Regions from separate parts of the Bacillus silvicola genome, predicted to be linked through region 1. Evidence: riboswitches for the same ligand, from Rfam matches in the RefSeq annotation. Region 1 holds a riboswitch; each other region holds the start of a gene.
What was found. Region 1 has a riboswitch for S-adenosylmethionine ahead of ACP6L7_RS12420 (M20 family metallopeptidase). Riboswitches for the same ligand answer to the same signal wherever they lie in the genome.
Positions count from the first base shown of each region.

Region 2: another riboswitch for S-adenosylmethionine. It lies ahead of mtnK (S-methyl-5-thioribose kinase); the one in region 1 lies ahead of ACP6L7_RS12420 (M20 family metallopeptidase).
Region 3: another riboswitch for S-adenosylmethionine. It lies ahead of mmuP (S-methylmethionine permease); the one in region 1 lies ahead of ACP6L7_RS12420 (M20 family metallopeptidase).
Region 4: another riboswitch for S-adenosylmethionine. It lies ahead of ACP6L7_RS28910 (bifunctional O-acetylhomoserine aminocarboxypropyltransferase/cysteine synthase); the one in region 1 lies ahead of ACP6L7_RS12420 (M20 family metallopeptidase).

Region 1 is NZ_JBNGVC010000012.1:105,929-109,097, reverse strand. Features, by position in the region: gene ACP6L7_RS12425 (AAA domain-containing protein) at 1-1,485, shown strand, start outside; SAM riboswitch class I at 1,561-1,662, shown strand; gene ACP6L7_RS12420 (M20 family metallopeptidase) at 1,751-2,956, shown strand; gene ACP6L7_RS12415 (Lrp/AsnC family transcriptional regulator) at 3,117-3,169, opposite strand, start outside.
Region 2 is NZ_JBNGVC010000012.1:1,001,109-1,004,277, forward strand. Features, by position in the region: gene mtnA (S-methyl-5-thioribose-1-phosphate isomerase) at 1-195, opposite strand, end outside; gene mtnK (S-methyl-5-thioribose kinase) at 192-1,373, opposite strand; SAM riboswitch class I at 1,462-1,604, opposite strand; gene ACP6L7_RS17030 (carbon-nitrogen family hydrolase) at 1,676-2,455, opposite strand; gene ACP6L7_RS17035 (IS630 family transposase) at 2,594-3,157, opposite strand; gene ACP6L7_RS17040 (helix-turn-helix domain-containing protein) at 3,133-3,169, opposite strand, start outside.
Region 3 is NZ_JBNGVC010000017.1:23,099-26,267, forward strand. Features, by position in the region: gene mmuM (homocysteine S-methyltransferase) at 1-42, opposite strand, end outside; gene mmuP (S-methylmethionine permease) at 17-1,426, opposite strand; SAM riboswitch class I at 1,510-1,617, opposite strand; partial or broken gene ACP6L7_RS31605 (IS4 family transposase) at 1,962-3,169, shown strand, end outside.
Region 4 is NZ_JBNGVC010000013.1:1,312,774-1,315,942, forward strand. Features, by position in the region: gene ACP6L7_RS28905 (chloride channel protein) at 1-1,106, opposite strand, end outside; SAM riboswitch class I at 1,426-1,530, shown strand; gene ACP6L7_RS28910 (bifunctional O-acetylhomoserine aminocarboxypropyltransferase/cysteine synthase) at 1,766-3,064, shown strand; gene metA (homoserine O-acetyltransferase MetA) at 3,048-3,169, shown strand, end outside.

The sequences.
Region 1 (3,169 bases):
GAAGAGACACGACAAGATCTTCGTGAAAAGATTTTATCATATAAAGCGACTTCTGCTGATAAGAAGCGTATACAAGAGATAGAAAGTGATCTTCGAAAGCAAAAAGCGAAAATTAAAGAAGTAGAAAAAGAATATATTGAAAATGCGAAAGTAATCGGTGCGACTTTATCAAAATGTGCAATTGATGCGCTTATTTATGATCGCACATTTGATTTAGTTGTCGTAGATGAAGTAAGTATGGCCTATGTCCCGCAAATTGCATTAGCAGCTTCACTTGGAAAACGTATCGTCGTTTGCGGTGACTTTTTACAGTTACCTCCGATCGCAATGGCGAACCATGAACTCGTTCGAAAATGGCTCGGCGAAGATATGTTTTATCATGCCGGGATTGTTGATACTGTAAATAAATCAGAAGCACATCCCAACCTTTTTATGTTGCAGGAACAAAGACGTATGCATGCAGACATATCGAAGTTTACGAACTCATTTATTTATAAAAATAGAGTGTACGATCATCCATCTGTTTCAGAGCGTAAAGAACTTGCGCAACTACAACCGTTCGCAAATGAAGCGAGTGTTTTATTTGATACGAGCTTAATGGGAGCATTTTCGTTAAAAGATGCTGCTTCTGGTTCGCGTTTTAATATTATGTCTGGTTTAGTGGCAATGCAAATGATGCTAATTGGACTGTTAGACGGTGTTCAATCAATTGGTGTAGTTACACCGTACCGAGCACAGTCCCGCTTTTTATCAACATGTATTAGAGAAATGTTACAGAGAACGAAATATCAAAACATACCAGTATTAGCGGCAACAGTTCATAAGTTTCAAGGTTCTGAAAGAGATATGATGATCTTTGATACGGTTGATAGTTATCCGCAGGAACGTCCTGGTGTGTTATTCTTTGATCATAAAAACCATCGCCTCGTCAATGTAGCAGTAACGAGAGCGAGAGGGAAATTCATTCAATTATCGGATTGCCATTATATGCGTAAAAACCTTTCGAGAAAACAAGCGTTATCACAATTAACTGCACATATAGAACGTCACGGTGATGTGTATGATCGAACGACATCAAGACAATTGTGGGAGCGAAAAATTTCGAAACGTTTACGCTGGTTTATGGAAATGAATCTTGAAGAGCCGAAAGGGTTATTAAAAGATATTCTAGCGGCAAAACGAAAAATTATCATTTCACTTCCAAGTACAAGACAAGTGGATAAACGAGTATGGCAAGCGTTAATGCGTACAAATGCGCAAATAACAGTGTATAGTGACGGACCAGTTCCATTAAAAAATGTAAAGTTACAAAGGCAAAACAAAGCGTTCCCGTTTATAGTAATTGATGATGAAATCTTTTGGGCAGGGGCACCTCTCACATCTCAAATGATGTTTGAAGGTAGTACGGAATTTCCGTACATATGTGCAAGACTGCAAGCACCGGAGACAATTGGTGTATTAAAAGGATTTTTAGATATTCGGTAAATTCGGATAGGAATTCCTTGACTTTTATTCGGAATGAATTTAGAATGAAAATAATTTAATATAATTTTATGAAAATTCTTATCACGAGAGGTTGAGGGACTGGCCCTATGACACCTCGGCAGCGGATTCTTTATGAATACTGTGCCAATTCCAGCAAGGTAACTTGAAAGATAAGAAAGAAGCTCATTTTGAATGTATATTTCAAAGCCTCTTTCTATCTTTTAGAAAGAGGCTTTTTTACGTGAAAATAAAAGGAGGAAGAAAAATGGGAGCGACAGGAGTAACGTCACAAAGAAAAACGATTGAAGAGAGTATAGAAAGAAATAAGGAAAAGTACATAGAAACAAGTCATGATATTCATGCGAATCCGGAGATTGGTAACCAAGAGTTTTACGCATCAAGAATGTTAAGTTTATTACTAGGTAGTGCAGGATTCCAACTGCAGCACAATATAGCGGGACATGAAACAGGTTTTATCGCACGAAAAAGTTCAGGAAAACAAGGGCCAGTTATCGCATTTTTAGCTGAGTATGATGCTTTACCGGGGCTCGGTCATGCGTGTGGTCACAATTTAATTGGCACAATTAGTGTTGCAGCAGCAATTGCTTTATCAGAAACACTTGAAGAAATCGGCGGAGAAGTTGTCGTGTTTGGAACACCAGCAGAGGAAGGCGGACCAAATGGTAGCGCAAAATCGAGTTATGTAAAAGCTGGTTTATTTAATAATATTGATGCAGCACTTATGATCCATCCAAGCGGAAAAACAGCAACAACAAGTCCCTCACTAGCAGTCGATCCACTTGATTTTCATTTTTACGGTAAAACAGCTCATGCAGCAGCCTCACCAGAAGAAGGGATTAACGCATTAGATGCGATTATCCAGCTGTATAACAGTATTAACGCACTTCGCCAACAATTGCCGTCAGATGTGAGAATTCATGGTGTTATTACAGAGGGCGGAAAAGCACCTAACATTATTCCTGACTACGCCGCAGCAAGGTTCTTCATTCGTGCAGCAACGCGAAAAAGATGTGCGGAAGTAACAGAAAAAGTAAAAAATATCGCACAAGGAGCAGCGTTAGCAACAGGTACGAAAGTGAAAATTCATCAATTCCAAAATGAAATCGATGAATTACTCGTAACAAAAACATTTAATGACGTCGTAGCCGAAGAACTAGAACTACAAGGTGAAGACGTAAATCGTAAAGAAAGAATTGGAATCGGCTCAACAGACGCAGGAAACGTAAGCCAAGTCGTACCGACAATACATCCATACATTAAAATCGGACCAGATGATTTAATTGCACATACGAATGAATTTAGAGAAGCAGCACGTTCAGAACTCGGAGATAAAGCGCTAATTACATCCGCAAAAGCACTTGCAAATACGGCGTATCGATTAATTACGGAAGAAGGGCTGTTAGAGAAGGTGAAGGAAGAGTTTAAGGAAGCGCAGAGGAATCAGGGATAAGGGGAATTTATTCAACGAGGAATCTAATTAATAAGCAGAAATGTAAAAAAGAACATTGGAAAATCAATGTTCTTTTTTGTTTACTAATCATTGATTTTGTTGGTTTCTCTCATAAAGGAAAAACTTTTACTGTTATCGGGGGATAATACGTATCCCTTTATTAGAACGACAATTTCTCCTCAAACTCACTCTTTAAAACAATTAAAGGAGACG
Region 2 (3,169 bases), 900 kb from region 1:
CGCCAAACCAAATGCAGCTACAATTCCAATTGCAGGCGCTCCTCGTACTTCTAGCATGACAATACTTTTCCATACCTCTTCAATCGTCGTTAATGTTTTGTATTCTGTGCTATGCGGCAACTTTGTTTGATTTAATACTGCAATAGCATCCCCTTTCCAACTGACAGACCTCGGAATAGTAACAATTGTACTCATACTTTTACCCCTCCAGAAACTGTCTGTTGGAATAGTGTTCGGAACAGTTGAATATCAGCGTTCTTGGATTCATATTTTATTAGTTCTTTGCCTAAGGATAACGCTTGCTTCTTAGCTTGAATTCTTTTTTCTTTATTTGCTATTTCATCTAAATCTGCTACATGAGCTAAGCCGATTGTTCTACGAATAAGTTCACATCCAGCAAATCCGACAGCATCAGTAAAGATATTTTGCAAAATAATTGGTAACCATTGTTTTTCTTTCGTATATGCTTCTACACCTTCTCCAATCCATAACCTCGTAAAAGCTTCTACAAAATAACTCCATGTCTTCTCTATATGGAAAAATAGTACATTTCTCTGCTCTTCTTCTCTTGATAAAGCATTTAATAATAAATTTGCAATAAATTGACCGATGTCAAATCCAAAGGGACCGTACGTTGCAAACTCTGGATCAATTACTTTCGTTTCAGAAGGTGATGAAAATATACTACCAGTATGTAAATCTCCGTGTATGAGAGCCTCTTTTCTCGTCAAAAACTTATACTTATACTGTGCTACTTTTAATTTTAAAGTTTTATCACTCCACAGCTCATCAACCGCTAGTTGTAACTCTGGTTCATAATCATTCGTATCATAATGACTAAACGGATCTGTAAACACTAAATCTTCTGTAATTTTGCTAAGGTCTGGGTTTACAAATGTACCCTCTAGTATCCTCTTCTCTTCTGACTGTAAACCGAAATCTGAAGTATAAAATAAAACATGTGCTAGAAAGCGACCAATGTGCTGGGATAAAAGAGGATACTCTTCTCCATCTATTAATCCTTTTCTTGTAATCGTTAGTCTTGATAAATCTTCTATTACTGTCACTGCCAACTCCTCATCATGACTGTATACTTTTGGAACGTATTCCGGTACATACTTCGCGAAAATTTGTAATGCCTTACTTTCAATCGTCGCTCTTTTTATAGACAATGGCCAGCTCTCACCAACTACTTTTGCATATGGAAGTGCTTGCTTTAATATAATCGTCTTTTCTCCATCCTCTAATTTGAACACGTAATTTAAATTTCCATCTCCAATTTCATGACAAACTACATTTGCTTTCTTTTCAAAGTAACCGTGTTCTTTCGCATATTGTATAGCTGTCGTTTCAGTTAATGAATAATATCCCATCGTCTTCTCCCCCTTTTTATTCAGAGGTTTTTCTAAAATAGAAAAACCCCTTTCCACAAAGAAAGAGGTTTGAAGTTTATCTTCTCCCCTCTTATCTGCCAGAAAGTTTTACTTTCTGCTGGAATTAGCACCGTGCCTTTTGGCGTAAATAAACGCCCCATTTCACAATGGTATTACGGTCGGTTGCTGGGCTTCATCGGGCCAAATCCCTCCACCTGCTCTTGATAAGAGTTGTATAATTTTTTGAATTTTTAACTTTATGTTGAAGACTATACCAAGAATAAAAATCACTTGTCAACATTTTATTTGTATAATTCTGGACGACGATCTGCAAAAACTGGAATTCCTTTGCGTACTTCTTTAATTTTCTCAAAATGAAGCTCTCCAAATAAAATTGATTCTTCTTCATTCGCTTCTACAACAACTTCCCCCCAAGGATCGATAATTAAAGAATGACCCGCAAACTCATTATTCGGATCCTTTCCTGCCCTATTACATGCAACAACATAACATTGATTTTCAACTGCTCTTGCTTGCAATAGCAAACGCCAATGTGCTAAACGAACTAATGGCCATTCTGCTACAACAAATAAAACTTTTGCACCTTTAGCAGTATGAACACGCATCCACTCCGGAAAACGAATGTCATAACAAATTGTACCAGCGCACTCTATATCATCTAACTTAAATTCGCCTGTACTATTTCCAGCGATTAAATATTTATGTTCATCCATGAGCTGAAATAAATGCACTTTACTATATTCATTGACTAGCTGACCTTTATTAGTTACAACATACATTGTATTTGTAACACCTTGATCTGTTTGCTTCGCTATAGAACCACCGACAATATGTACACCATATTGTTTCGACCACTCTTTCAGCTTTTCTTTCGTTTCTAATCCATCCCTATCTGCAATTTCAGAAAGCCTAGTTAAATCATATCCTGTTGTCCACAGTTCTGGTAAGACAATAACATCGGGTCTTTCTTTCATTGCTTCACTTATTTTATTTTTAGCATTCTCAATATTTTTTTCTACATCTCCAAAGACAATATCCATTTGAATACATGCGACTTTCATTTTGTCAGCCCCATTCTTAATTTTTTTCTTTACAAAATACTGGAAAGATTATATCATTTGTCACTAGAATTGTAACAACTTTCAAAAGAGGTGGAAAGTATGAAATTATTTCAACCTTCTGAGATATATAAGTCCTCTTTAAAAAATCGACATGTCTGCACGTTGAATACGACTGAGGATTGCCTCAGGATTTTTATCAATAGATTCTATAAATTGATAGATTGAATCCATCAAATGATCCATCGTTTCATGATAACAATTTGCTAATACATTTTCTTTCATTACCTTCCATACACGTTCAATCATATTTAAGTTCGGGGAATATGGAGGTAAAAACAGCAAAGTCAGACGGCGGTTATTTTCTCGCAAAAAAGATTTCAATAGCTTAGCATGATGATACCTTGCGTTATCTAACACAAGCACAACGTGCTTATTTTTATATTCTTTTAACACATATGTTAAAAATTGCTGAAACGTTTCAGCATTACAGCACTCTGCTTTTGTACAGAGAAATTTACCAGTGATTGCATCAATCGTACCGAATAAAGACGTTGAAATACGCTTTCCTAACACTGCAATTTTCTTTTGTTTCCCTTTTGCAAACCATGTAGCATGAACGGTTTGACTATCTCTAAAGTGACATTCATCTTGATATAAGAGTACAGTATTTTCATCAATTAAGTTTTTTTTATCATATCTAATTGTTTTTGAAAC
Region 3 (3,169 bases), on a different contig from region 1:
TTGGGATAAAATAGCATCAATTGGGTTGATTTTGTTCGACATAATCTACGCCCCTCTTTTTTAGATTTTTTGTTAGATAATAACTTCCATAGCAAAACAAAATAAACGGTATGCCGCAATATAAGGCAATTCTCTGTGTTGGATCGAATGCAATTCCAATACACGATGCCAGACAAAGGATAAAAGAAGCAATTGGTACTAATGGATATAGTGGTGTGCGATAAATCAAGTCCTTTTCAGAATTTCCTTCTTTCAAAAATTGTCTGCGAAATAGGAACTGGGAAGCACTAATACTCATCCAAACTACAACTACTGCTAGACCGGAAATGGAAACAAGTACGATATAGATAGTATCTGGTGCCACAATACTTGAGAGCAAAGCCAAAGCTCCACCCACCATGCTGAAAATGACGGCGTTGATTGGAACACCTTGCTTCGTCATTTTTCCAAAAATCGGGGATATCGTATTCTTATTAGCAAGCGACCAAAGCATTCTAGAAGAGGCATAAAGGCCTGAGTTTGCCGCAGATAAAATGGCTGTTAAGATAACGAAATTCATTATGTCAGCTGAATATGGCACCCCAATTCGTTCTAGAACTGCAACAAAAGGGCTCTCTAATACCCCTGCATCGGAAATAGGCAATAACGCAGATAAAACAACAATCGTTCCTACAAAAAAGATGATCAATCTCCACAGAGTAGTTCGAATGGCCTTCGGTATCATTTTTTCAGGGTTCGCTGTTTCTCCAGCTGCAATGCCTATTAATTCTGTTCCCGAAAAAGCAAAATTAACCGCAAGCATGGTCATTATAATGGCCGTAGCACCATGAGGAAATAAACCTCCACTTGTAAAATTAGAAAAGAATGGTGCTGCTTTTGAATGAGTCATCGGAAGAAACCCTAGCATTGCCGCTACTCCTAAAACAATAAAAATCACAATAGCTATAACCTTTATCGATGAAAACCAAAATTCGGATTCGGCGAAAAATTTAACAGTCAGGACATTTAATACAAAGATCAAAATGGCAAAAAGAGCACTCCATACCCAAACATCAATCGATGGAAACCATCGCTTCATAAGTAATCCTGCGGCTGTAAATTCAGAACCTAAAGCAACAGTCCAAGTTAACCAATACAACCAGGCTACTGTATACCCTGTACCCGGTCCAATGTATTTAACTGCATAACTATGAAATGCGCCCGTTTCAGGCATATGTACGGAAAGCTCTCCTAAACATAGCATAACTAGATAAACCACTAGCGCACCAATCAGATAGGATAGAATTGTTCCAAACGGGCCAGCTTGTTGAATAGTGTAACCCGGGCTTAAGAATAAGCCAGTTCCAATCACCCCACCAAGTGATAGCATGACTAAATGACGTGCTTGCATTTTCCTTTGAAATTCTTGCCCATTTTTGTTCTCCATTTCTACTCTCCTTTAGTTACTATCCAGAAAAAACAAAAACGCACTCTAAAAAAGAGGGCGCTACTGACAAATAAAAACGGAAGCTCTCATCTATCAGGATTATCACCCGCTGGAATTAGCACAGTGTCTACTTAAGCAGACCTGTTGCTGAGGTTTCATAAGGCCAGTCCCTCCACCTCTCTGGATAAGAAATATTTTTTTATAACCTTATCAATCCATTCAATAACTGTCAAGATAATTCTGTTTTTTTGAAATTTTACCTATTATAGAAATACAAAAAAATAGAGTATTACCATAACTGCAACCCACTCCTTCTTGGGTATTATTTAAAAATCGAACATACAAAACCTCATTTATTTATGATAGGGTTCACAAGCACTTCCTCAAAATTTGATGCACTTCTAAATATCTTCTTACTTCTTTGCCTATGGGGTCACCATACATAACCATCAACTCAGGAAATTTTAATACCCTCAAATATCAAAAAACGTTATCCTTTCTAAACAAGCTAAATGAGAAAGGATGATGTTTTCTTATGAATCTCTCGATTCAAGATGAATTACTACCATTTGCAGAAGAACTACAACGATATGTTACACCTGTATTCTTAGAAGAACTTGCAAAAGAAATAGGATTTATAAAGCGAAAACGTAAGCTTTCTGGATCAGACTTATCTGCTATTTGCATTTGGATTAGTCAACGGGTGGCAAGTGATTCCTTGGTTCGATTATGTAGTAGGCTTCATGCAGCGACAGGCACTTTACTTAGCCCTGAGGGCTTAAATAAACGTTTAAATGCTACAGCAGTTTTGTTTTTAAAACATATTTTTTCTTTACTGTTACAACAAAAAATATGTGAACAAACTCAAATTTTTAATCAACTTTTTTCCTATTTTGGACGAATTCGTATCCTAGACGCTACTGTATTTCAAGTACCAAATACTTTAGAGAATGTATATCCAGGCTCTGGAGGATGCGCTCAAACAGCTGGAATTAAAATTCAATTGGAATATGATTTGCATAGTGGGCAATTTCTTAATTTTCAAGTTGGACCAGGGAAAAATAATAATTAAACATTTGGTACAGAATGTTTAGATACCTTAAGACCAGGAGATTTATGTATACGTGATTTAGGCTATTTTTCATTGGAAGACTTAGATCAAATGGACCAACGAGGTACATACTATATTTCTCGTTTAAAATTAAACACAAATATATATGTGGAAAATCCAAACCCAGAATACTTTAAAAATGGTGCTATTAAGAAACAATCAGAATACATACAAATCAATGCGAAACAGATTTTGAAACAGTTACAATCCGGGGAAACATTTGAACTAAAAAATGCTTATATTGGAGATAAACAACAACTGTTTGCACGTGTTATTTTTAATCGATTAACAGAAAAGCAACTTCAAAAACGACGAGAAAAGATAGCAGAGAAAGAAAAATCACAAAATAGAACATACTCAGAGAAAAGTAAAATGATAGCGGGATTAAACGTATATGTGACAAATACACCTTGGGAATGGGTTCCGATGGAACAAATACATGAGTTGTATACGTTGCGTTGGCAAATAGAGATTGTTTTTAAAACATGGAAATCACTCTTCAAAATAGACCAGTATCGTCTTGTAAAACAGGAGAGATTAGAGTTCCAGCTATATGGAAAGCTAATCGCTATTTTCCTGTGCTCCTCTACGATGTTTAAAATGCGCCAACTTCTTTTACAAAAAAAGAAACA
Region 4 (3,169 bases), on a different contig from region 1:
TTTCGTAACGCATAGCTTGAGATTGCTGTTGTTACGATGGCCACAGATGCGATTGGATCTATAGGAAGAATGGAAGCCATCGCGAATCCGATACTTGATCCAGCAAATATAATTGGGAAGATATGTCCACCGCGCCAACCTGTATTTAAACAAACGGCAGTAATACATAATTTTAAAACTCCTGAAAGAAGTAATACCCAAAAAGATAAATTGCTCCATTCAACAACTAAATCTTTCAATTGATGTTCTCCAGAAAATAATGTGTATGGGAGGAAAGTCCCCGCAATTCCTAATAAAACCCCACCTATAATTCCAAGTGTTAGTTTGTATTCGCGGAAAGGATGGATAATTTTCTCTAATGTAAATTCTACTTTGAAATAAAGGAAACCAACGATAGCACCGATACAAGCAAGAGGGAGAAAGGCGATCCATTCATTGATTGAAAGAGATCCTTCCCCAAAATCAACAATAAAAGATCCACGATTATCAAGTTTACTAAGCAATAAATAAACGGAAAAACCAGCAAAAGTAGTAGTTAAATATACAATTGCTTTTTTTCTTTTAGAAAACCCATTAATTTGTTCACCCTCATTTTCATTCGGAGCTAAATAACCGAATAATGGTGCATTAAAAATTACACTTAAAGTAGCACCAATTCCAACTTCTGTTAGTTCGTTCATTCCCTTTAAAGCGAAGTTAAAGCGATCCCCTACCCATGTACAAAGTCCACCGATAATTCCAACAAGTGCGGCCTCTGGACCTAGACTAGCTCCAAATATTAAAACGATAAGCGCAGTTAAAGTAGCTTTATGTACAAAACGGTATTCAATTCTACCTGTTTTTTTATATTCACCCATTACTTCTGGCATAAGACGTGGATATGTACCGAAGTATTTTTGTGTTAAACCAACGAGGATACCGCCGATGATTGTTACACAAAGAGTGTAATAAGGGGGAGAGGAGAAAACGTTAGGTAAATATCCCCAAATAAAGTGGATTCCGATATTTAGCGTAACTAAAAATAACCAAACTGTAGCCCCTACTATAGAGCCTAAAAGAATGCCATATAGGACGAGTATATAGTGCATGTCTTTTTTATTTGTCATGTTATACCTCCGTTATGTAAGTTTTAATGTAGAAAGGATTAAATATGCTAGTGTGAAATGAATTGAATATATATAGTATCTTTTTGAGAGGTTGGCTTATTCAATATATTGAAGTCTCATGAGAATCTTGAACCTATACGCTTAAACTACTTATTTAATTCTATATATTGATCGAGGTTTTTAAAAGGTCTTTTTTAAATGAATATGGAATATATTTCTTTTGTTGTTTATATTAAAGTTCTTGCGTTTAATTTAGAACATTCAGAAAAACCGATTGACATCAGGAAATTATTGCTATAAAATCAACGGTAATTGCATAGTCTTATCAAGAAAAGGTGGAGGGACAGGCCCGACGAAACCTTGGCAACAGCCGTATAGCGGAATTGTGCCAAATCCTGCAGGTAATAATCCTGAGAGATAAGAAAGAGCCTTTAGAGCGTGTTTTCAAACTGCTCCTTTCTTGTTTTCAGGAAAGGGGCAGTTTTTTATTTTGCATAAAGTGAAACTTTAATCAGTGGGGGTTTTGTCCCTCCCTCACTGATTATTAGCCTTCACCAATCGGGCAGTTATCTCCTACCTAACTTCCTCGCATTCGCTGAATTTTGAGGCGGGAGTCTTACTGTCCGCAAGTAGCGGGATAAAAGAAAGGAGAATGAGAGATGGGAGAATCATGGGGAAAAGGAACAATTTGTGTGCAAGGTGGCTATACGCCAAAGAATGGTGAACCGCGTGTTTTGCCACTTTATCAAAGTACAACGTATAAATACGATACTTCAGATGATTTAGCGGCACTATTTAATTTAGAGGCAGAAGGCTATATCTATACGCGTATTGGAAATCCTACTTTAGCTGCATTTGAGCAAAAGTTATCAGATTTAGAAGGCGGTGTAGGGGCTGTTGCGACAGCTTCTGGGCAGGCGGCCATTATGCTAGCAGTTTTAAATATTTGTAGTAGTGGAGACCATCTTCTTTGTTCTTCAACAGTTTATGGGGGAACATTTAATTTATTTGGAGTAAGTTTACGTAAGCTTGGCATTGATGTTACGTTCTTTAATCCAAATTTAACAGCAGATGAAATTGCGGCACTTGCTAATGATAAGACAAAACTCGTTTATGCAGAATCGCTAGGAAATCCAGCAATGAACGTTTTGAATTTCAAAGAACTTTCAGCGGCAGCAAAAGAATTAGAAATACCTTTTATCGTTGATAATACATTAGCGACGCCTTATTTATGCCAGGCGTTTGAACATGGGGCAAACATTATCGTTCATTCAACGACGAAATATATCGATGGTCATGCAAGCTCTTTAGGCGGCATTGTTATTGACGGAGGAAACTTTGATTGGACAAATGGAAAATATCCTGAGCTTGTTGAACCAGATCCGAGTTATCACGGTGTAAGCTATGTTCAAAATTTTGGAGCAGCAGCCTATATTGTGAAAGCACGCGTTCAGTTATTAAGAGACTATGGAAACTGTATGAGCCCATTCAATGCATATATTAGCAATATTGGCCTGGAAACATTGCATTTACGAATGGAGCGCCATAGCGAAAATGCTCTCGCTGTTGCTAAGTGGCTTGCTAATCATGATCGTATTGAGTGGGTGAATTATCCAGGATTAGATAGTAATGAAAATTACTCATTAGCACAAAAGTATTTGAAAAAGGGTGCTAGTGGAGTTTTAACATTCGGTATTAAAGGCGGATTAGAAGCAGCAAAAGAATTTATCGCAAATGTAAAACTGGCAACGCTCGTAACGCATGTAGCTGATGCAAGAACTTGCGTCATACACCCTGCTAGTACGACGCACAGACAATTAAGTGCAGAAAATCAGCGTTTAGCTGGTGTTACATCTGATTTAATTCGTTTATCGGTTGGTATAGAAGATGTTTCTGATATTATTGCAGATTTAGAAGCAGCGCTAGTCGGAGGCAAACAACATGCCGATCATAATTGATAAAGATTTACCAGCTCGCAAAGTATTACAGAAGGAAAATATTTTTGTAATGACGAAGGAGCGAGCAGAAAAGCAAGATATACGTGCTTTGAAAATTGCTATATT